3 regions of the Galactobacillus timonensis genome follow, and region 2 is predicted to be linked to each of the others. Evidence: a T-box and tRNA genes for the amino acid it is inferred to sense, from the RefSeq annotation. Region 2 holds a T-box; the other regions hold tRNA genes.
What was found. A T-box is a leader RNA that pairs with one kind of tRNA and senses whether it is charged. The one in region 2 lies ahead of thrS (threonine--tRNA ligase), so its partner is inferred to be a tRNA-Thr.

Region 1 (8,049 bases), 1.2 Mb from region 2:
GTCCCCACTATTCTACAAGAAACGTAAAGATAATGGGAACTGATATGCAACAGTCTGTAGTATCATGAAACCCATGAAGAATTGGCTATCCTGGATCCTGCCGGCCGCATCCACCGTCTTACTGCTGGCTGCCCATCACATATCCATCCCCTATGCCCCGGGGATCAGTTCCCTGGCCGTCATCTTCCTGTTTCTCTTGTTTGACCGGAGCATCTTCAAAAACCATGGCATCAAACCGCCGACGTTCCGCATCTATCTTATGGCCTTTGCGGCAGCCTTTTCGTATGCCGCAGCTCTTGCCATGGCGCTGGAGGGCATCGACAGCGTCCCTGCCACATGGAAGGTCACCCTCGAAGATCCCTTTCTCACCATCATTGACGGCATCCACCCTCTCGAAGCAATCATTATCTATGCCGCCCTGCCGATCGCAGAAGAACTGATCTTCCGCTCATCACTGGAACGCAACGGGAAAAACAGCCTCACCCGCATCCTGCTTTCCGTCATTCCGTTTTCCGTTTACTGCTATCTTCGCTCCGGCAGTGAGGCAGCACTCCTATCTGTCTTTCTCGGCTCCCTGCTTACGTTCATTGAAGAAAGCTGGCACAGCACAGCCCTCAACATCCTTACCCATATTTCCTTCCATGGCGGCCTGCTCATGGCCTTTGCAAGTCTCTTTCTCGAAGGGAATACGCTTCTGATTGCGGCCGGAGTCTCATTTCTGATATCCGGCTTCCTGATCTATTCCCTCTATCAAAGCGCCTTCGAAGAAGAGGAAGAGGACGAAGAAGACTGACCCTCCTGCAGCGCCATCAGAATCAGACCGCCCGCAAACAACGCACACACACTGTTGTAGAAAAAGCGCCAGAAACACTCCGCAAATGACGCCGATGAAATGATCGCATAAACCCCCAGAAAGCCGACTGCTTGTCCCAGCAAGGTCCAAAGAATAAATGCCTTCCACTTCTCTTTCCCGAAGGGACCAGGCTCTGAGGTCTTCCTGTACATTCCCCCGGCAGCCAGGCCCGAACACATGGACGCAAGAATCAATGCCGGCTCCAGCGAACCGTTTCCAAACAGCTCACCAGCGATCTCTCCAATCAGCGCCGAAACGCAGCCCCCGGGAATGCCGAACAACGCCGCCCCTGCCGCAGAAAATCCATAGCAGATGCCAAGGTTGATTTCCCAGTACGGCGCCGGAATCTTTCCAAAAGCCTCCGCCGCCGCATAGCACAATCCAAGCCCCAGCATGGCACCTGTCTTCTTCCACCAACGCATGTGCATAAATTTCGTTTCCCTTTTCTACGAGTTTGGTATATACTTTATTCGCTGTCAACGCCGACATAGCTCAGTTGGTAGAGCAACTCATTCGTAATGAGTAGGTCGTAGGTTCGACTCCTATTGTCGGCACCAGTTATGAAACATGTACTTCCGCACCTGCGTGCAGAAGTTTTTTTATTCCCTGAATGCGGCAGGAACAGCTGCTCCTATACCGTCACATGCGGATTGCGGTACTGCCCGTGCTTTCCGGTCGCAACTCCGTTTCCATACTGAATGGCAGCCTTCGGACACCGCTGCAGACAACCGAGACACATCGCACATTTCTCCTTGCCCCATACCCGGTGACCGTCCTGCATCGCAATGGCCTGAACCGGGCATTTCCGTGCACACAGTCCCCACCCGATGCATTCTTCTGTCGCATGCAGTCAACGATCGAAAGAGATTCTTCCGAGCACGCCTGCGCAATGCGTTTGGCAACGTATTTGCTGTTGTGCACTGAAATACAGAATCATTCTTCCTCCACTAGATCACGGTACGTAATCAGCTGTACATGATGATCCCGGATCCAGTCCTTGAACTGCTGCGACATCATCATCTCCGCATCCCGCATACGTTCAAGCGACAATGACGTACGTCCCATCAGATCCGCATCCACATAACCCGGATGCCCGAGCACCATCGCATATTCATGGCTCAGCAGATAGTCAGACACATCGGCCACATTTATGCTGAACGAATCCTTGGACAACTGTGCCGTCGGATCAAACACCTTCTTTCCCGACGCCTTGTCCGCCATCGGATCGACCTTGTCCCAGGCACTGACAATATGAAACTTCTGAATCACATCGAAGCTGTACGGAATACCCGTCGCCGCACTGATCTCATGAATCGTCTCCTCATACGGCTCACTCGAAATCGAATGCGCATGAAGATAGCCCGGCTTCTTTCCCGTCAGCTCCACGAAGCGGTTGTATTGCGCCCACAGTTCGCGCCGCACCTGTTCGAGAGGAAACATTTCTCTGCGTCCCGCTTCACTCTGCCATCTGGGATCATGAATGCGCACATTGGAGCGAATGAACTCTCCGCTCTCATCCACCAAGTCCGGAACACTGGAAGGATCCGAGACCGAAGGACCGGTCACAATGTTGAAATCGATACCGAAGCACACCTGCGGACGATCCGCCATATAGCTGACCGCAAGCTTCGCCGAAGGCATGTTGGCAAACAGTCCCGTATTGCGCAGCACACCGAAATCAATGCAATCAACGCCGCCGAACGTCGTTCCCCGCGTAAATCCAAAATCATCTCCCTGCACCAGCAGTTTCATCATTGATCCTCCTGCAGGACACCTGCACAATAGGTTGCACACACTTTCAGATCCGGATCCGTCACCACCAGATCCGCATCTTTGCCTTCCTCGATCGACCCCTTACGGTTATCAAAGCCAAGATAGCGCGCCGGATTGATCGTCGCCGCATTGATCGCCGTAACCAGCGGCAGATCCGCTCTGCGGTGAAGATTATAGACACCCTGATTCACATAGAGATGCGAACCGCACAGCGTACCGTCTGCCAGCATGTAGGCTCCATCATGGCACATATAGTCATAGGCAGGATCATCCTTCAGCGGCAATGAATCCGTCACCAGCATCAGCCGGTCCTTCCCTTTCATCGTTCCAATGATATGCGCCGTCGGAAACGCCACATGGTGACCGTCCCCGATGATTTCGCAATACAGATCTGGATTGCACAGTGCCGCCCCGAACAGGCCGGGTCTGCGATGATGAAACGGCAGCATCCCGTTGCCTGTATGTACCGTCGATGTCGCGCCCCATTCGACACCTTTCATGCCCGTATCATAGTCTGCTGCACTGTGACCCAGACCCACCCGGATCCCGTGACCCGTCACTTCCGGGATAAAGTGTTCCGCACCTTCACACTCAGGCGCACAGATTACGGTACAGATATGATGATGCGACAGCTCATCGTAATGAAGCAGCTCATCCGGATCCGGCTTCACAATGTTGTAGGGATCCTGCGCCCCGCGGCACGTAAAGGAAATGTAGTTGCCCTCCACATGGATGCCGAGAATCTCTGCACCTTCCCCCTTCTTCTGCGTATCGATCACATCGCCAAGCACCGCAAACGCCGCCTCATTTTCTGTACGGCTCTGTGTCGCCGTCGTCGCCAGAAACGACGTTACACCTTCTGCCGGCATGTGCCGCCGCCAGCGATTCATCGCTGCCTTATCCGGATGCCCCGCATCCGCCTTGTTCCAACCGTGCGTGTGAATATCGATGAATCCCGGCAGGATCCATTTGTCTTCGTAATCTACATCTGCCGAAGCGGATCCATAGTCATGGATCCCCTTGACCGTTCCATCTTCCAGTTCAATTTCTGCCGGAACGAGCTGCTCATGAAGCCATACATTTCTGCTTTGAATGATCATATGCATGTTCCTTTCTGCTGTCTCCATTCATTGTAATGAAAAAGCGGAGTCTCCTCCGCCTCAGTTCTTCACCATCGCAAGTGAACAATCATCTGTATACGCATCCGGAACCTGTGTCAGCACAAACGGATCGGCCGCGCCTTTCTGAGCCACCCATGTAACGGACAGCGAATGATCGTCCTTCCAGGAAAGATCAATGACCGCTCCGCCAACACTGCCGAAATCAACCGTCTGTTTCAGATCGTCGATCGAAAATACAGCGACCCTTCCAAACACATCACCGATCGCAAGCAGATCTCCATTGCCGGCGATCCGCGTCACCGCACTTTCAAAACAATGGTCATTGAGAATGTTGGCCATCGCCATATTCTCCTTGCGTCCCAGCTCATGACGCTTCACGACCTGGCGCGTACCTTCGATAATCGACTCATGATCGAATAACGACTGCCACACTTCGAGCGAAAGGAAGAACTTTGACTCTACCCTGCACGGATCGAGACTGCATTTCAGCACCTCACCATCCCGCAGACCGACATAGAGCACATCCTCATGGATCGCAACCGCATCAAAATAGAAGTCCACCGGAATCTCGCCGAACACACTGCCGTCTTCCTTCGTCAGCACCAGTGCATAGGGCTTCTGATCCGCATAGAGATTCATGCCGCGATAGCGCAGAGCCTTATCAAGATCCGGATTTTCCCGGTACGTATTTTCAACTTTCCTGTTTTCAGTAAATTTCATTGTTATGTTTATCCTCAGTTCAGATCCGAAATCATATCATCGTGCGCCGTAAGCAGCGGCGTAAACAAAGTTGTGAGCTGCGTAAAGTCCGCCGGCGCATTGGTCATCGCAACGATGATGAATGGATGATCCTCATACACGATGCCGCCCTCATTGGTCGAAATGAACGTATCCTCCGCCGTATCACCGACGTAATAGATCCAGCCCGCCTTCGTGCGTGTCATTGTTCCTTCAGCCACCAGCTGACGCAGCGACGAAGCATTCGGCGTCTCATACCACGAGGCACAGCTTCTTCCCTCGGGATCATTCAGGAACCAGAAGTAGTTCACCGCCCAGAGCTTCGCCACCTGGCGCGCCCCATAGTACGGATACATCTTTGTTGCAATCGCCGGATCCGCCCCGGCCTGTTCAACCCATTCCCGGATCGGAGGAAACGAATACTTGTCAATCAGATACTGGTACGCATCATTGTCACTGTTGCGTACCGCCTGTTCCATGCTCGAACCATCACTGGCAAGTGCACCTTCAACCGTATCCGCCGTCGAAGCGATATAGAACGCCTTGATTGAAGACGCCGAATAGAAATATTCATCCGCATTGTAGGACAGCGACCTTCCCGTCTGCAGATCATAGAGCACAAAGCCCGCGTCATAGCCATTGTCCTCGACCGTATCAACCGCCTTCTGAAGATCCGCAAGCACCGACGCATTCGCCTGATAGCCCACAGCCGTAATCGTATCCGTATCTTCCGGAATCGCATCCAGCATCTCTTCGGTGCCTTCCAGCGATGAAAGATCTACCGCCTTCGGCGTCGCCGTCGGTGTGGCTGCAGGTTCCTCTTCGCTCAGCGCTGACGGCGATGGCGCCATAGTTGCGGAACCGGAAACAGACGCTTCCGCATCCTGCTTTGTCTTTTCTTCTCCGGGCAGAAATCTCGCTCCAAGCAGACACAAAACCAGCAGACATAAAAGCACCAAAATAATGGTCAAAAGACGCTTTGTTTCCCTGCCGCTTCCCTGTTTCACCCTGTTCTCCCCACCTAAACGCAACTATTAAACCACAAACAGGGAATAAATCACTTGAAACTGGTAAACAAAGCCTTCAAAGTGTCCTCGATTTCCGTCTCTTGTGCCATGAAGCGGCCCTGGATCATATCCACACTTCCGCCGCCCCGGCCATTCAGAGCGCTGTTTAGCTGCTTTGCCTTCGCACGCAGATCGACACTCTGACTGATCAGGATGTAGCGCCAGCCGTCGGCTTCCTTCAGAAAGGCGCCGCAGACGCCGACACGTTTCTCTTCGACGGCACGGTTGCAGAAACGCCGCAGCTCCACCGGATCCCCTTCTTCCTCAAAGTCGAGGACCAGCGGCGCATTTTCTTCGACTCTGCTGTATTTCTCATCCAGCTGCAGACGATACAGCTCTCTGATCGTGTTGTGAAGAGCCGTATTCTCTGCCTGCAGCTTATCTGCAGCTTCCGCTGTCTCAAGCGGCGGAACCGACAGCAGCCGCGAAATCATTGCCGCATTGTGACGCAGCTGACGCATATAGGCAATCGCCCGATTTCCTGCCAAAAGAGAGATGCGTACACCGCCCTTATAGTTTTCAAAGCCCGTCATCAGTACCGGGCCGATCTCACCCGTATGTGCTACATGCGTACCGCAGCACGCACACACATCGACACCCGGATACGTAACGATCCGCACCGTCCCCGTCAGCTCCTTCTTCGAGCGATAGGAAAGAGAATCCAGTTCTTCCCTGGAAGGAAAGGTAATCAGGGAGGGAAGATCTGCCCAGACCGCCTCATTGACCCGCTGTTCAATCTCTTCTGCTTCCTCGAGCGTCATCGGGCCGTCAAAGTCAATCATCACCAGTTTCTCGTTCATATGGAAGCCGACATTGTCATAGCCGAACTTCTGATGAACAAAACCGGAAAACAGATGTTCCCCGGAGTGCTGCTGCATGAAGTCGAAGCGCCGTTTCCAGTCAATGATCCCGTGAACAGTGCTTCCCTCCGCAACCGGCTCGCTGACCGTATGCCAGATCACACCATCCCTGTCACGCTGCACATCACTGACAAAAAGGCCGTCGATCGTACCATGGTCGCATGGCTGACCGCCGCCCTCCGGATAAAATGCGGTGTCACTTAACTGCAGAAGATATTTTCCGTCCTTTTCCACGCAGCGGACAACTTCCGCATCAAACTCTTTCGCATACGGATCGCGGTAAAACAACTCCTTCATCTCGTCCATGTCATTACCTCATCATGCGGTCGTACCAGTAGAATTCACAGGATGCGGCCAGAAAAACCACCGCCAGCAGCAGGCAGATGCTCGCCACCGAATAACATGCATTCCGCCACCCGAAAAAGCCCGTCGTCAGCACATCATACAGCTGATTCAGAAACAGAAACGGTGCCACCGGCCACAGATGCTGAAGACGGCGCCGCCGCACCAGCAGACTCAGAAGCACGTAGCCGGCACTGTTGAACAGATACAAAACGCACAAAAGAGGGCTGTAAACAGCCCATTCCGCAAACGCATACCACGCCGTCAGCACCGCCATCACAAGCAGGAAGTTCGATATTGTTTTTCTCTTTTCTGTCCGCAGTAATACGATGCCGAAGATCAGCAGCGCAAAGGCCGTAAGCAGATCCGGGAAGCGCAGAATATTCACCGGAAGAAAGGCATAGGTGCCAAAAGAAAGAATGACAACAATCAAATAGAGCGCAGACTGAACCATGAACAGGACGCCTGCCGTAATTTTGAACCCTTTATACATTCCTCTATTTTACGATGGAACATCCTGTTTGTCTCAGAAACAAATCATGCCCGCAAACATTACGCCTGCGGGCATGGAACCATTCATTAATGCGATCAGTCGTGGAGCGGCTTCCACTGCCAGTCTTCAATCTCCGGCATATCGCGGCCGTACTCCTGAATGTACTGCTTATGAGCCACCAGCTTATCATTCATCAGCTGATACAGATACGCTCCGCGATTGCCAAGCTTCGGCAGCCGCAGCAGAACATCCTGAACCAGATGGAAGCGGTCAATGTCGTTCTGCACACGCATGTCGAACGGCGTCGTAATCGTTCCCTCTTCCTTATAGCCGCGCACATGGAGATCGCGGTTATGGCGGCGGTAGGTCAGCTCATGAATCAGCGTCGGATAGCCGTGGAACGCAAACACGATCGGCTTGTCCTTCGTAAATAACATGTCATATTCCGCATCTGTCAGACCGTGCGGATGCTCGCTTGCCGGCTGCAGCTTGAAGAGATCCACAACGTTGATGAAGCGAACCTTCACCTCCGGCAGATATTCATGCAGAATCGATGTCGCCGCAAGAGCTTCCAGCGTCGGCGTATCGCCGGCACATGCCATGACAACATCCGGCTCCTCGCCGATATCGGTTGAAGCCCAGCTCCAGATGCCGATGCCCTGGGTGCAGTGCTTCACCGCCTCATCCATGCTCAGCCACTGGGGACGAGGATGCTTGGATGCCACGATGACATTGACATAGTTCTTCGACTTGATGCAGTGATCGAAGCACGACAGCAGACAGTTGGCATCAGGCGGAAGAT
Region 2 (8,049 bases):
TCGTTCAGAATGTTTTCAACCGTGAGGGCGGAGATGTGCTGCTTCCTGAAACAGAATGGATTGTTCTCATAGTACGTTCGATGACAGACAGGACAGATGTACCTGCGGGCATGATAGAAGATGGTGCACTCACGATCAGTAAAGACGCCGTGGCTTATCTTCTTGTCAATGTAGTCCTTAACCCTTGGCAGGGTACAGCCGCAATCGGGACAAGGCGGATGATCCGGCCGCAGTAAAACATGGACAGACGCACTGCCATTGTCATTATGGAAGATGACATTCTCCACACTGCCTGTATCGAGGTTAAAGAATTCAAGAATGGCCTGTTTATCAGATTGTTCGGACATAGATCTTCTCCTTTGAGCCCAGCATAGGGGAAGATCAGGAAAGGCCCAAGTCAAAGTCATTTGGCCTATTCAGGCAGAGATTGATTCCGGCCACCCAGCCACTGGAAGAATCATATTCTGGAGCCCGGCGGACATCACGCCGGAATAGAACACGAAGCTGTTGAAGCAGCGAATCAGGCGGATCAACCAGCTTCAGGAAAATCCGGAGCTGCACAATGAGCTTATCGAGCCATTTGTTCCAACGGTAAACGGAAGAATCGGAAGGAAGCGAATAACGATCAAGATCCAGATCATTGTCCAGAGCCGATTCGATGGTCTGCACCGAGTAGTGCTTGTAAGGGACAAGGAAATCAGGGAGAACACGGTGATGTCTTCCGTTGGAAGAGACGGCGACAGGAATCCAGATCCAGTAAGAACCTTTTGGCGTTTTAACGCACCTTCTGGCAGTTCCGCAGAATCTCATTGGCAGGCCTGTTTCAGGATCCAAAACAGGTTCGCTGCATTTCATCAAAAATCATTCGGATGATTAGGATGTTTAACAATTTTGTATTGTGAATGTGGTACACTAACCATGGTTTTGGTTACGGGTTCAGAGAGTGCTGGGAAGCTTTGTCTCTGAACCTTTTCCTTTCTATTGATGTCTCTAACCGCATGATAATCGGTAAATTCGAAAAGGAGAAGGCCGTTGTGCCTCCCCATGAGGGTTTACAGCTCTTTAACTCCTCCCGGATCATCAATCCCAGGATTTCTTAGAGGCACCCCCAAACCCCATCTATTTTTAGATAGTCTTTTTTCTGGGCTATGGAAGAGTCTGTTCATGCTTACAGAGGATGGCACCATCTGCTATGATTCACACAGTATGAATTAGTATTTGCTAACTATCACGCACGTTGATCACGCATCTCAACAGTTGCGTGATACCGGATATGAAACAGTCTGGAGGAAAACATCAGAGTTTACGAGTACGGAGCTGAAAGAAAACCAGTCATGATCATGGGGCCGGGATCGTTTTGCCCGGCGTCCGCTCTTCTTCTAGTGGACAGACTGCAGGCAGAGCGTCACATCCTTGCGTTGGACTGCAGCGGGCAATACCCGAACAGTGCTTCGCTTATTTCCATACAGGAGGAAGCGGAAGCTGTACTTCAGGAGATTCAGCGGCGCGGAATCCTCAGCGTGCAAATGGTTTACGGTCAGTCGATGGAAGCGGAGATTGGACTGACGCTCATGCACCTGATGGAGAATGCAGAGATTAGTGTTAAGTCAGCATTCCTTGACGGTATGCCGGCGGGATCCTCCTATGTACTTGAGGGGTTCACTTCAATTCCGGAGCTTTTCTTACGCTCCTGCAAAAGCTTCAGCAGGCTGCCCGTGTGATGAGCGATGAAACAGTACACAACGAGGCCCTCAGCTGCATGCACTTTGCGTTTCCATCCATTTCTGAACAGCTGGAGGAACATACCTTGTTTCTGTATGGACACAAGGAGCCGGCCTGCCGGCTGTTTTTCAAGGATGTTGTAAGAGCATATCCCCTGGCAAGGACGAACTTGATTCCGGGTGAGCCCCATTGCAGTTTCTGCTCAAAAGGCCGGATGAGTATACGGAACTTCTTAAAAGAGTCTGTGAAGAATCTGAGTGATGACAGATTTTTCCGGTGCGTTCATAGCAGCGGGGTCATAATTCTGATGAACTGCTCAGACGCACCTGCAGGAATGCAGGCGAAGGGCAGCCGGAAGAAAAGGGATCCTTCTGATACAATCGGAGTATGGAAAAAGTAAGGAATTTCGAATTTGTCTGCCCCCATTGCAGGAAACGGGGAACGATGGCTGAATATCCCGTCATCGATATGCAGCAATCTCCTGATCTGAAGGAAAGGATCCTGGATGGAAGCCTGTTTTCGTATACCTGCCGTTTCTGCGGCTATACGACGCTGGTGGCGTATGACTGCCTCTATGTTGATGAGGCTGCACACTTATTGATTCATCTTGTTGAGCATGGCGATGACGGTACTGCCGGGAAAGAGGAAAACAGGTATTCGGGATTTCAACTGCGGCGGGTACGTGATCCCAATGAACTGATGGAAAAGATTCTGATCTTTGATGCGGGGCTGGATGATCGGGCTGTTGAGCTGCAGAAGCATCTGCTGATAGATCAGATTCATCAACAGAAACCGGATCTGCAGATTCACGCTCTGTATTTTTCTCCGGAGGATGATGGCTATCAATTTGCCGTACTGAGCGATCAGGGCTTTGAAGGATCGATTCCGATGGAGCGGAATCTGTATAAACAGATCTGTACGCAGGTGCTGCCGGAACTGAATGATCCGGTTGGTAACTATCCCTTCATCAACCAGGGCTGGGCGCAGCTGGTATTTGATGGAATGGATCAGGTAAAGGAGTAAGTATGTTTCGGCTGCTTGTGATATTTGATCTTCCTGCAGATGTGGAGATGGTTGATGCATTGGACGCCGTTCAGCGTCAGCTCGCGGATTCATCACTGATTGTTTCTTCCGAGGCCGGCGCAGATCCACAGCGAAACCGTCTTTCCATCATTGCCGATTTTGCGACTGCCGCGGATGCGGATACCTGGCTGGCAGGAAAAGAGAAGCGCAATATTGATTTTGAACTTTGTGATCCGCAGGAAACGGTGATCTGTTACTACCGCGGTGATTGAATCTGCTTGCCTGATTCCACACAGATTCCTGATTCATTCCCCACGGGCTTCCTATTGCCGCACTATTCTGAAACTGTTTTGAAAGAAGCAGAAAGGAAGTAGTAACGAGAATGAAAAAAAAGTAATGATCAGTTCCATCCTGGCGGCAGGCGGCGATTGTTTCGGCTGCGTTCCTGGTGTTTCCGGCAACCATCCGGTTGTAGAACTGCTACAGAAACACCGTTTCAAGAGGCCAGAAAACAAGAAATATCCCGCAGCAAACGCCACAAAGCATCTCCAGAGCTTTGTGCTTAACGATGGCGTCCTATTCATTGAATTGATTACCGGTGCCGCGGATGGTATGAATCAGACTGCGGTAGGGGCCAAGCTTGCTGCGAAGAAGCTTGATCTGCCAGTCGACGGTACGGTCTGCTTCAAAGAAGTTATATCCCCATATGACATCCAGTATGGTTTCTCTTGAAAGACCGATGCCTTTTTTCCGGGCAGGGTATGCAGGAAGAGCGAATTCCTTGGGCGTAAGCTCTGTTTTGACGCCGTCATACAAGAATGAATATCAGGATTGAAAGCGCTGCCAATCGATTCTAAAATGTTTGAAAAGAGGTTGATCCATGGAAAAATACATCATGGCCATCGACCAGGGGACGACCAGTTCCCGGGCGATTCTGTTTAATCATGACAGTGAACCGATCGCTATGGCCCAGCGCGAGTTCACGCAGCACTTTCCGCAGCCCGGATGGGTGGAACACGATGCCAATGAAATCTGGATGTCTGTTCTCTCCGTCATGGCGTCCTGTCTGCAGCAGGCAGGCATTCAGCCCCAGCAGGTAGCAGGCATCGGCATCACCAATCAGCGTGAGACGACCGTCGTCTGGAACAGAACGACCGGTCTTCCGATTGCCAATGCCATCGTCTGGCAGTCCAGACAGACGGCCGAGATCTGTGATCAGCTGATCCGTGAGGGCTATGATGATCTGGTTCGTTCGCGGACGGGTCTGCGCATTGATCCGTATTTCTCGGCGACAAAGGTGCGCTGGATTCTGGATCATACGCCCAACGGGCAGAAGATGGCTGAAGACGGGGAACTGCTGGCCGGCACGATCGATAGCTGGCTCATCTGGTGTCTGAGCGGCAATCAGGTTCATGCGACGGATTACTCCAACGCCAGCCGTACCATGCTTTACAACATCTATGAAAAGAAATGGGATCCCGATCTTTGTGCAATGCTCAATATTCCCATGAAGATGCTGCCGGAAGTGAAGGACAGCTCTGGGATCTTTGCCTATACGGCGCCCTATCATTTCTTCGGACAGCAGGTTCCGATTTCCGGTGTTGCCGGCGATCAACAGGCAGCTCTCTTCGGGCAGAACTGCTTCCAGGAAGGGGATGTCAAGAATACGTATGGCACTGGGTGCTTCCTGGTCATGAACACAGGTGAGAAACCCCATGTTTCGGAACATGGTCTCTTGACGACAATTGCCTGGGGCTATCAGGGTAAGGTTTCCTATGCCCTGGAAGGATCGGTGTTCGTTGCCGGTTCCGCGATTCAGTGGCTGCGGGATCAGATGTCCTTCTTCCCGAAGTCTTCCGATTCTGAGGCGCTTGCCGAAAGTGCATCGCCGGACAGCGGCGTCATGATGGTTCCGGCATTTGTCGGTCTTGGTGCGCCATATTGGGATGATGCCTGCCGCGGAGCGATTCTCGGCATTACCCGTGGCACCACAAAGGCCGATATAACACGGGCCACCTTGAATTCGCTTGCCTATCAGACGCGTGATGTTCTGCAGGCGATGGAAGATGACTCCCATCGCCGGATCGCTCATCTCAAGGTGGATGGCGGGGCGAGCGCCAATGATTATCTGATGCAGTTTCAAAGTGATCTGCTGCAGACACAGGTTGAGCGGCCGAAGGTTCTGGAAACGACGGCACTTGGCGCGGCGCATCTGGCCGGCCTTGGGGTCGGATTCTGGAAAGGCCTGGATGAGTTCAGTTCCTCGACCGGCTGTATCTGGAATCCGAAGATGGATCAAGAAACGGCGGATCATTTCTACGGGCGATGGCAGAAGGCTGTGGCGGCCGTACGCATGTTCCCGGCGGAAAAAGAGTGACGATGGTCTTCGGCATTTGAATTATTCCATCACAGCGTTATAATAACGGCGTCAAAGGCAATGAACGGGACAAGGTATCCGTTGTTTCCTCTTAAGAGAGAATCCGGCCGGTGCAAGGATTCGGGGAAGATGGAATGCTACTACCCGGGAGCTGTTTCCGAAAGGAATACCGCTGGACCGCGTTACAGTCATTGAGAGTCTGTGCTTTTTCTCTGCACAGGAAACAAGGTGGTACCGCGCTGATGAGGCGTCCTTCGAGAGGTCGGGGGACGCCTTTTATGTCCCTGAAGGAGAATGAAACAGGATGATTAATTTCAAGGAAGACGAGAATCTGAGCGTTCTCAACCACAGCTGTGCCCATCTGATGGCACAGGCTGTCAAGCATCTGTACCCGCAGGCAAAGTTCTGGGTCGGTCCGGTCGTGGAAGAGGGATTCTACTACGATATGGATCTTGGCGATGTGACGCTGACGGATGAGGATCTGCCGAAGATCGAAAAGGAAATGAAGAAGTGCGCCAAGGCGGACAAGCTCATTGTCCGTCATGAGGTGACAAAGGAAGAAGCCCAGGAGATGTTCAAGGACGATCCTTACAAGGAGGATCTGATCAGCCGCATGGAACCGGGTCAGACGATCACGACCTATACGCAGGGCGACTATACGGATCTCTGCCGCGGTCCGCACGTGAAGAGCACGAAACAGTGCCGCTACTTCAAGCTTCTCAAGCATTCCGGAGCCTATTGGAAGGGTGACAAGAACAACAAGGTTCTGCAGCGTGTCTACGGCGTCTGCTTCCCGAGTGAAGAGGAGCTGGATGACTATCTGAAGCAGCTGGAAGAGATGAAGGAGCGTGACCACCGGAAACTGGGCAAGGACATGCAGATGTTCATGTTCTCGGATACGGTCGGTGCCGGTCTTCCGATGTGGCTGCCGAACGGCTTCACGGTCCGCCGCCTGTTGTCGGACTACATCATGGACAAGGAACTGGAGCAGGGCTACATCCATGTCAAGACCCCGTCCGTCGCTTCGACGAAGCTGTATAAGATTTCCGGACATCTGGCACATTACAAGAACGATATGTTCCCGGTTATGGAGCGGGATGGAGAAGATTTCGTCCTGCGCCCGATGAACTGCCCGGAACATATGATCATCTACAAGTCGACGCTGCATTCCTATCGTGATCTGCCGGTACGCATTGCTGAGGTTGCCGATGATTTCCGCTTTGAGGCATCCGGTGCCCTGACGGGTGTTGAGCGTGCCCGTGCCTTTACGCAGAACGATTCCCATATCTTCTGCCGTCCGGACCAGATCGCATCTGAAATCAAGGACGTTACGAAGCTGATTCTTGATGTGTATAAGGATTTTGACTTCAAGGATTATTCCTTCCGTCTGTCCCTGCGCGACAAGAACAATACGGACAAGTACTTCGGCAACGATGAACTGTGGGAGAAGAGTGAAGCAGAGCTTCGTGAAGTGCTCAAGGAAATGGGTGTACCGTACTATGAAGCCGAAGGCGAAGCTGCCTTCTACGGTCCGAAGATCGATGTTCAGGTCCGCTCGGTACTTGGCCACGATGTTACGCTGTCCACGATTCAGCTGGACTATCAGCTTCCGGAACGCTTTGAGCTGGAATATGTAGACAAGGATGGTCAGAAGAAGCGTCCGGTCGTCATTCACCGTGCGATTCTCGGTTCCCTGGACCGCTTCATTGCCTTCCTGCTGGAAGAGACGAAGGGCAATCTGCCGCTGTGGCTTGCGCCGACGCAGGCTGTCATCATTCCGGTTGGACCGGATAATGATGCCCATCTTGCCTATGCAAAGAAGGTTGCGGACCTTCTCCATCAGCACCATATCCGTGCAAAGGTTGACAGCCGCAACGAGAAGCTCGGTTACCGTGTCCGTGAGGCACAGATGTCCAAGACTCCGGTTGAGCTTGTTGTAGGCGACGGTGAAGCCGCTGACAATTCCGTCACGGTTCGCCGCTACGGTTCCAAGGATGCGGTGAAGATGGGGCTGGATGAGTTCCTGAACTCGATGATGCAGGAGATCAATGCCAAGACCATTAACCGCGGCATGGAAGAAAAGTAAGAAAGAATCATGAATTTCAATCCCCGGTGAAGTGCCGGGGATTTTTCTGAACTAGAGGACTGAGCGCGGTATAATGAAAGCGCTTAAAAGGGGATATAACAAATGCCAAAAACAATCGATGTCACTGCTCTCGGCGAGCTTCTGATTGATTTCATACAAAGCGGTACTTCACCGCAGGGCAATCCGCTGTTTGAAGCCAACCCGGGCGGAGCACCGTGCAATGTGCTGGCGATGCTGGCGAAGCTGGGCCATTCGACGGCGTTCATCGGCAAGGTGGGCGATGATGCCTTCGGCAGACAATTGAAGGATGCGATCGCAAAAGAAGGCATTTCCACGGCGGGACTGGTGATGGATGAAGCGGTACCGACGACGCTTTCGCTGGTCCATAAGCTGCCAAACGGGGATCGTGATTTTTCCTTCTATCGCAACCCGGGCGCGGATATGAATCTGAGGGCGGATGAGGTACGGCTGGATCTGATTGAGAATGCGCGCATCTTCCACTTCGGAACCTTATCGATGACACATCCGGGTGTCTATGACGCGACGCGCAGGGCAATTGAGGCTGCGGAAGCTTCCGGCTGCGTGCGTTCCTTTGACCCCAATCTTCGTCCGCCGCTGTGGCCTTCGTTGGATGCGGCACATGAGGCGGTTGACTTTGGCCTGCATCATTGCGATGTTCTCAAGATTTCGGATAACGAAATCCAGTGGTTTACCGGCAAACAGGACTACGAAGAAGGCATTTCGATTCTGCAGAATACCTATTCCATTCCGCTGATTACGCTTTCCATGGGGGCCGTCGGCAGCCGTGCCTATTACGGCAGCGTAAAGGTGGAAGTTCCAG
Region 3 (8,049 bases), 2.1 Mb from region 2:
CGTACATCCTCCGCCGTCATCGGCCTCACGGGAGCCACCGTTTCTTCAGCTGCGGCAGCCTGTTCCTGACGCGCTGTTTCTTCCGCTTCCGCTTTGGCCTTCGCTTCTGCCTCAGCCTTTGCTTTAGCCTCGGCCTCTGCCTTTGCCCTGGCTTCGGCAGCCGCCTTGCGGGCACGTTCTTCTTCCGCCACCTTTGCTTCGGCCTCGACACGCTGTTTCGCCTCTTCCTTCAGGCGCTGCTGGCGTTCTTCTTCTTCCTTGCGTTCCTGTTCAAAGCGGCGCACCTGAGCATTATCCGGGTAGCTCGGCTTTGGACGCTTCTTCTTATGCGGCAGCTTGATTTCCGAAGCTTCCTGCTCAAGCTCCTCGATCTTTTCTGTTTCCTGCCCCTCAGGCACAACAACCTCTTCCGCCTGAATCCGGCCGGAAGGTGCCGTTTCTTCATCCTGATGACGAACAGCAAGCTTCTTCAGAAGGCCGGTATTGCCGGACGTCTTCTGTTCATCACTGCCATCCTTCCTGGCAGCCGGCTTGACCGTCTTGACAGGCTTTTCATCCTCAATGATGACATCACGGGGACGGGCATCTTCCTGTGCCGCCTTCCGTGTCGAACGGTTCGAAGTAACTTCTGTCTCCGTTCCGCAGATGACACGCAGCAGATGATTGCGCAGCTGCGTCTTGTTTACGGTTGTAAGAACACCGCCTTCCGCAATGGACACGGCACCGGTTTCTTCCGAGACGACGATCGTCACAGCATCCGTAATCTCCGAGATACCGATCGCCGCCCGGTGGCGGGCACCATAGCGGTTCGGCAGATCAAGATTCGTCGGCGGGAAGTAGGCACTTGCACAGGCGATCTTGTCACCCTGGATGATGACGGCGCCATCATGGAGAGGTGTTGATGTCACAAAGATCGATGTCAGCAGCTCAGCCGAAACATCCGAGTTCAGCGGCGTACCGGTCGCAATGAAATCATCCAGCGAATGACTCTGCTCAATGCAGATGAGGGCACCCGTCTGATCCTGCGACAGCAGCATCGTCGCCGTCACGATCTGATCCACAAGATTTTCCTTCTCATCGCCGGTCAGCGTACTGATGCGGGAGAGTACGTTGGACTTGCCAAGACCTTCAAGCAGGCCGCGGATCTCCTCCTGGAAAATGATGATGACAGCCAGGAAGCCCCAGTTGACAAAGATATCGGCAAAATGCTCCAGCGTACGCATGCCGAGAAAGCGGGCAGCCCAGTCAACCACAAGGACGATGAGAATGCCCTTGAAGATCTGAACCGTCTTGCGCGATTTGCGGATCAGCTGAATTGCATAATATAAAAGGAACCACATGGCCAGAATATCCAGGAACATCACCGTGATGGCCCTTACATTTTCCATGGTCAGCGTAAAGTTATAGTTGGACAAGGCTGATTCTCCCTTCGTCGAATCATTATACCATTACACACCCACCACAATGCCAGCCCTACGGCAAGAGCGGATCAAAAAAAAAGACCGCATATGCGGTCAACACTTTCAGATCATGGTGCCGGATGGCAGAGTTGAACTGCCGGCTGACCCTTACCAAGGGCCTGTATTACCGTTATACTAATCCGGCGACAGCGAATACATCATACCCAATACAACCGCAGGATTCAATATAATTCTCGATTTTTCAGCTCCTCATACACCAGATGAACCGGCAGACCGACGATGCTGTAATAATCTCCTTCAATGCCTGTAATGTAGCACGATGCCTTCCCCTGGATGGCATAGGAACCCGCTTTTCCAAACGGTTCCCCGCAGGTAACATAGGCGTCGATCTCTTCCTCACTCATCGGACCGAAGGTGACATAGGCCGTTGATACGGTACTGTAACGGCGCCGGTTTGACAGCAGACACAGCCCCGTAATCACTTCGTGACGGTGATCACTGAGCATGCCAAGCATGCGGCGCGCATCATGAGCATCTTTCGGCTTTCCAAGCACTTCGCCCTGACAGTATACAACGGTATCGGAGCCAAGGATCATGGCATCGGGATGACGTCTCAAAACCGCATCCGCCTTGCGGAACGCAAGCCGCTGGATTTCCTCCTCCACCGGAAGACTGAGATCAATCGTCTCATCGATATCAGCGGGATCAATCGTAAAGGAGATTCCGGTTTTCTGCAGCAGTTCCTGACGGCGTGGCGAACTGCTGGCAAGGATCAAGGGTTTCGCCATGCCCCTATTCTAACAAGATTGAATCCATGTAAGCGTGTATAATTGTTGCAGAAGTGAATTTAAAGAAGAAAGAGGATAAGAACATATGAGCATAAAACCAACTCTGGTCATTCTTGCAGCAGGCATGGGCAGCCGTTACGGCGGCATGAAGCAGATCGACGGCGTCGGCAGCCATGGCGAACCGATCATCGAATTTTCCATCTATGATGCTTACAAGGCCGGCTTCCGCAAGGTTGTTCTGATCATCAAACGCGAACATGAGGAGCTGTTCCGCAAAGCACTGACGGACCGCGTCACCAACGGCGGAATGGAAGTGGACTTCGCCTACCAGGACATGAACAATATTCCGGAAGGCTTCAGCGTACCGGAAGGCCGCGTCAAGCCCTGGGGTACAACGCACGCCCTTCTTGCATGCAAAGGCATTGTCAATGAGCCCTTTGCCATCATCAACGCCGATGACTTCTACGGCCGCAATGCCTATGAAGTCATCTACAGGTATCTGACCACGGAAGTAGCCGATGATAATTACGCAATGGTCGGCTTCAAGTGCCTCAACACACTGACGGCCAACGGCACCGTGACCCGCGGCCTCTGCCAGCAGAAGGACGGCTGCCTGAGTGCCATTCAGGAGATTCAGAAGATCGCTCTGAAGGACGGTCACGCCATCTATGAAGACAATGGCGAATGGAAGCCGATCGCAGACGACGCTCTGGTATCGATGAACTTCTGGGGCTTTACACCGAAGATCTTCGATGAGATGGAGCCGCTGTTCAAGGACTTCCTTGCCGCTAACATTGAGAAGAATCCGCTCAAGTGCGAACATGTCATTCCGACCGGCATCGGAACCCTCGTCTCGGAAGGAAAGATCAAGGTTCATATGCTCAGCTCCAGTGACAAGTGGTTCGGCGTCACCTACAAGGAAGATAAGCCCGAAGTCGTTGCCCGCATTCAGGCGCTCAAGGACAACGGCACCTATCCGGATGTTCTCTGGAAGTAACCGGAACATTTTTCATCAACCAGAAAAGCTGAAAAGCAGGCTGAAGGAAACTACAGCCTGCTTTCTTCATCCCCAAAACGAAAAAAACGTCATGCAGAAAACGTATCATTTTCCTCAGAAGCGCTTTACTAGAGGTATAAAGGCGAAACCTCTGAAGTTGAGCTCAGAACTGAAGCAGATCCTGGACAATTCCATAACCGGAGTCTACATCGCCGACCGCGAACGTCGAATCGTATACTGGAACGAATCGGCCAAACGCATCAGCGGCAGAAGCAGAGAGGAAATGGTCGGCAAATACTGTTTCGAAAGCGGGCTGGATCATATCGATCTCGAGGGACATCAGCTGTGCACCTCCCTATGCCCCTATCTCAAAACCTATCAGGATGGGCAGGAACGCTCCGAGAAAGTGTTCCTGCGCCACAAGAACGGCAGGCGTGTCCTGATCGAAACAAGATTCATCCCGGTCTTTGCTGAGAACCATCAGTTGGAATTTGTGATGGAAGAGTTCTGTGAAGTTGGTTCGCAGCACATCGATGATCAGATGGTCCGCCAGCTCAGCAACGTTGCCCATCATGATCAGCTGACCGGCATTGCCAACCGCCGTTTTCTTGACGATGCCCTTGCCTATCGCATCATCCTGCGGAAGAAGATGAACAAGCAGTTTGGCGTCCTCTTCATGGATGTGGACAACTTCAGTAAATTCAACAATACGTACGGCCACGAGGCCGGCGATCTTGTACTGAAGAAACTGACGCACATCCTCACCAGCATCAACCGGAAGAATGACATCTTCGGACGCTGGGGCGGCGAAGAATTCCTGGGGATCTATCCGATTCAGGATCCTTCCAACATCCGGACGATCGCAGAAAAATGTCTGAACGCCATCCGCAGTATGGATGTTGAATTTGAAGGCCTCCATCTCTCGGTGACCGCTTCCATCGGCATCACATGCATCCGGGAAAACGACACACCGGAATCCGTCACGCAGCGCGCCGACGCCCTGATGTACAAGTCCAAGCAGAACGGAAAAGACCGTTACACGTCTGATGAACCGGCAGCCTGAAAATGGGCCACCCTTTTTGGACAGCCCTGCCGATCACTGTTACTTGTTTTCAATCACCGATGGCTTCGCAGCTTCATAGGCGACTTCCACAGCTCCGATGAGATTGCCGTGTACATCCTTCAGCGACATCGTCGCACCGCTCAGCGCAAGATCCGTAATCTTTCCATCACCGTCGATGGTGACTTCTGCAGTAATGGTTCCTCCAAAGCCCTCATCCGTTCCTTTCAGAACCCTGGGTGCAGCCGAAGATACACCGCTGCATGCGGCAAGCGAAAAAGCGCCCAAAACGCCATCAGCATTCTAATCTTCTTCATCTATTCTCCACCCAGTGAATGAATGCGGTTAGGATGTTCGTCATTGTATTCATGATGTTTGACGTACTGCCGAAAGAATTGTCAGATTTTCCCAAAGGACACAACGAAAAAGAACTTCTGCCGATCATGAAGGAGAAGTTCTTTATCTGTTCCTGCTTATTGAAGGTTCCAGGAATCCGGACTGATCTTCAGTAATGCCGGAAGCGCATCCGCAGCCACATCACCGTCTGTGATCGTCACCGGCTTACCGGTGAGCACATTCAGATATTCATCATTCTTCAGATGCGTATGCAGAAGACCGCCTCTTCCGCGCACATTGTAAAGACCCGCGAAGGTTTCCGTCTCCCCGTACAGAGCCGTTTCAAACATCGCATCATTTTCTATGAAAAAGCCGCAGCGGATCTGCCCCATCATTTTCCGGCGCATCCGGTTGTAGGCCGCAATCGTTTCCTCCAGCTTCTGATCCCGCTTCGACCAGTCGATCGGATCCTTCTCGAACAGCGACGGCTGATGAATCGCATACGCCTCCTGTCCGTTATAGACAAAGGCATCCCCCGGCATGAAGAACGACCACGCCAGCCAGTTTCTGAACTTTGTTTCGTTCTCGTTCAGCAGCGAATAGATCCGCTTACGATCATGATTCTCCAGATACCAGATCTCACGCGTCGAAGAAGGAAGCGAAGCCAGCAGCTGGTTAACCGCCTTTTCATACGGAACCAGATTCGAATGCGTCACGGCATCTTCCATTTCTTCCCTGACCGTGTAGGGATAAAGATCATCGAATGCCTGTGCCAGCTCGCCATCACTCAGCGCATCAATGCCTTTGGAGCGCATCCAGAGCACAAACGGACTTTCAACACTCTCCGCAAGCATCACAAACTGCGGATTCAGCATCTTCGCCCGAGAGCGCAGATCCTTCCAGAAAGACAGCGGAACCAGCGACGCCACATCACAGCGGAACCCGTCCACGCCGTCTTCCACCCAGTGCAGAAGACTGTCCAGAAGCGTCTCTCTCAGCTCTTCGCTTTCAAAGTTAAAGTCGCGCACATCGCTCCAGTCTGCCACCGCATTTTCCTTCGCATACCAGGACGGATGTTTCTTCACCCACGGATGATCGGCAGCGCTGTGATGAAGAACAATGTCCATCATCACCTTCAGTCCCCGCGCATGCGCCGCATGTACAAGATCCAGGAAATCATCCATCGTCCCAAGATCCGGATCAACCGCATCATAATCCGCGATCGCATACGGGGAGCCATAGGTCCCCTTCCGTCCCTTTTCTCCGATCGGATGCACGGGCAGAAGATAGACATAATCGAAGCCCATAGCTTTGATCCGGTTAAGATCATATTCCACCCGCTTCAAGGTGCCTTCCGCGCTGCAATTACGCACAAATACCTGATAAAAGCTCAGCGGCTCCCTCATGCCTTGACCTTCTTCCTCTTATCCTTGTTGAAATCGTAGATGATGGCCATGCCGATGCCTGCCACATTGGGATCATAGGCATCAATCTCATCCGTCGCCGCCGAAATTACGCGGCCGATCCCGCCGGTTGCCACGACATAGGCATCCGGATCCTTCAGCTCCTTCTTCATCTGCTTCAGGATGTACTCGACGGCACCGATATACCCGTAGACAACACCCGCCTGCATGCCGGTGACCGTATTGTGTCCCAGCACACTGGCCGGCTTCTGGATCTCGATATCCGGCAGCTTTGCCGTCTGCGTTGTCAGCGCATTGGCACAGATTCCGACCCCCGGGGCAATGACGGTATAGGAAAAGACGCCGTCCCTGGAAACATAGTCAAATGTCGTCGCCGTACCGAAGTCCACCACGATGCACGACCGATGATAGGTATAATACGCCGCTGCCGCATCCACGATCCGGTCCGCTCCGACTTCCTTGGCATTTTCCGTACGTATTTCGATGCCGCTGCGGATGCCAGGACCCACAATCAAAGGTTCATAGCCGAAGAACTTCAGAACCGCCGAATTCAGTGAATACATGATCTTGGGAACAACGGACGAAATGATCACATCATCCACCGATGCCCTGGAAAGATCATACAGATCCAGAAAAGAGCGGAACTGCGTAATGTACTCATCGCTGGTACGCGGCGTCCGCGTCGTCAGACGGAAGACCGCCTTTGTCTCGATCCCCTCCATCATCTGCATCTTGATATGTGTATTGCCTACATCGATCGTCAATAACATTGCTTACTTTCCTCCAAGACAATGATCCAGAATTCTGCGCGCCGTCTCAGCCTTGCTCAGAAGGCCGAGATCCACAACACCATCGCGCGAAAGAATCCGCACATGATTGGTTCCCGTCCCAAAGCCGGCACCTGCTTCACGAAGATCATTGGCAACGATATAGTCACAGTTCTTCGCCGTCAGCTTCGCCTCACTGCTGGCGATCACATCCTTTGTCTCCATCGAAAAGCCGATCAGCGTCTGGCCGGGCCGCTTATGTTCCCCAACGGTCTTGAGGATATCGACTGTCCGCTTCAGCTCGAGACACATCCCCTCACTATCCTTCTTATGGATCTTGTCCACCGCAGTTTCCGCAGGCGTAAAGTCAGCTACCGCCGCCGCAAAAATAAGTGCGTCCATCTCCCCCGCCTTCGCAAGCACCGCTTGCGCCATATCCTGCGCCGTGATTACCGGCACTGTGCATATCGCGCGCAGGGTCTTCTGGTGCACCGGACCGCTGACAAGTATTACATCCGCACCGGCATTGCGGGCTGCTCTGGCAAGCTGGTAGCCCATCGTACCGGTACTGTGATTGGTGATGTAGCGAACCGGATCGATCGCTTCCTGCGTCGGACCGGCAGTGATCAGTATCTTCTTCCCCGCCAGCGTCTTCGGCGTCAGCAGTTCTTCGACATAATCCTGAATCTCCTCCGGTTCCGGCAGTCTGCCGCTGCCCGAGTCTCCGCATGCAAGCAGTCCCGATCCGCTCTCCATAACATGATATCCGTAGTCTTTCAGCAGCTGAATGTTGTGCCGCGTAATCGGATTTTCGAGCATGCCGGTGTTCATTGCCGGAACGATGAGCTTCACGGCCCTGGAGGCCAGAAACGTCGTTGTCAACATGTCATCGGCGATGCCGTTAGCCACCTTGGCGATGAGATTGGCCGTTGCCGGGGCAATCACGAAGACATCCGCCATTTTGGCAAGCGCCACATGCTCCACATTCGGCTCAAAATCCGTTGAAAACATATCGGTAATGACCCGCTGATGCGACAGCGTCTGAAAGGTTAACGGCGATACAAACTGCTGCGCCTCCTTCGTCATCAAAACATGCACCTCAACGCCGGCCTGGCTCAGGTGCGAAACAAGTGTACAGATCTTGTAAGCCGCAATCCCGCCGCCAACACCGATCACAACGCATGGCTTTCCATTATTCATTCCGCAATCCCATCCTTTCCATTACCGGCCGTAATGCCCGGTTCACCGCCGGCACC

Region 1: it has a tRNA-Thr gene. The T-box ahead of thrS (threonine--tRNA ligase) is inferred to sense a tRNA for this amino acid. The anticodon was not compared.
Region 3: it has a tRNA-Thr gene. The T-box ahead of thrS (threonine--tRNA ligase) is inferred to sense a tRNA for this amino acid. The anticodon was not compared.

Annotation. Positions count from the first base shown of each region.
Region 1 is NZ_LT964739.1:888,344-896,392, reverse strand. It holds gene C1714_RS04220 (CPBP family intramembrane metalloprotease) at 74-793, shown strand; gene C1714_RS04215 (ECF transporter S component) at 751-1,281, opposite strand; tRNA gene C1714_RS04210 (tRNA-Thr) at 1,335-1,410, shown strand; gene C1714_RS14215 (EFR1 family ferrodoxin) at 1,485-1,703, opposite strand; gene C1714_RS04205 (ChbG/HpnK family deacetylase) at 1,787-2,608, opposite strand; gene nagA (N-acetylglucosamine-6-phosphate deacetylase) at 2,605-3,726, opposite strand; gene C1714_RS04195 (hypothetical protein) at 3,787-4,467, opposite strand; gene C1714_RS04190 (serine hydrolase family protein) at 4,482-5,492, opposite strand; gene C1714_RS04185 (alanyl-tRNA editing protein) at 5,543-6,718, opposite strand; gene C1714_RS04180 (hypothetical protein) at 6,723-7,247, opposite strand; gene C1714_RS04175 (phosphoketolase family protein) at 7,343-8,049, opposite strand, start outside.
Region 2 is NZ_LT964739.1:2,092,098-2,100,146, forward strand. It holds gene C1714_RS09910 (ISL3 family transposase) at 1-347, opposite strand, end outside; gene C1714_RS09915 (DUF6431 domain-containing protein) at 382-855, opposite strand; gene C1714_RS09935 (CpXC domain-containing protein) at 2,110-2,745, shown strand; gene C1714_RS09940 (hypothetical protein) at 2,748-3,017, shown strand; gene C1714_RS14685 (winged helix-turn-helix domain-containing protein) at 3,322-3,561, opposite strand; gene glpK (glycerol kinase GlpK) at 3,626-5,122, shown strand; T-box leader at 5,174-5,380, shown strand; gene thrS (threonine--tRNA ligase) at 5,427-7,208, shown strand; gene C1714_RS09960 (carbohydrate kinase family protein) at 7,311-8,049, shown strand, end outside.
Region 3 is NZ_LT964739.1:13,585-21,633, forward strand. It holds gene cdaA (diadenylate cyclase CdaA) at 1-1,415, opposite strand, end outside; tRNA gene C1714_RS00115 (tRNA-Thr) at 1,532-1,605, opposite strand; gene C1714_RS00120 (Maf family protein) at 1,643-2,209, opposite strand; gene C1714_RS00125 (nucleotidyltransferase family protein) at 2,295-3,206, shown strand; gene C1714_RS00130 (sensor domain-containing diguanylate cyclase) at 3,364-4,269, shown strand; gene C1714_RS00135 (hypothetical protein) at 4,309-4,554, opposite strand; gene C1714_RS00140 (alpha-amylase family glycosyl hydrolase) at 4,740-6,008, opposite strand; gene C1714_RS00145 (type III pantothenate kinase) at 6,005-6,796, opposite strand; gene coaBC (bifunctional phosphopantothenoylcysteine decarboxylase/phosphopantothenate--cysteine ligase CoaBC) at 6,800-7,993, opposite strand; gene C1714_RS00155 (ECF transporter S component) at 7,986-8,049, opposite strand, start outside.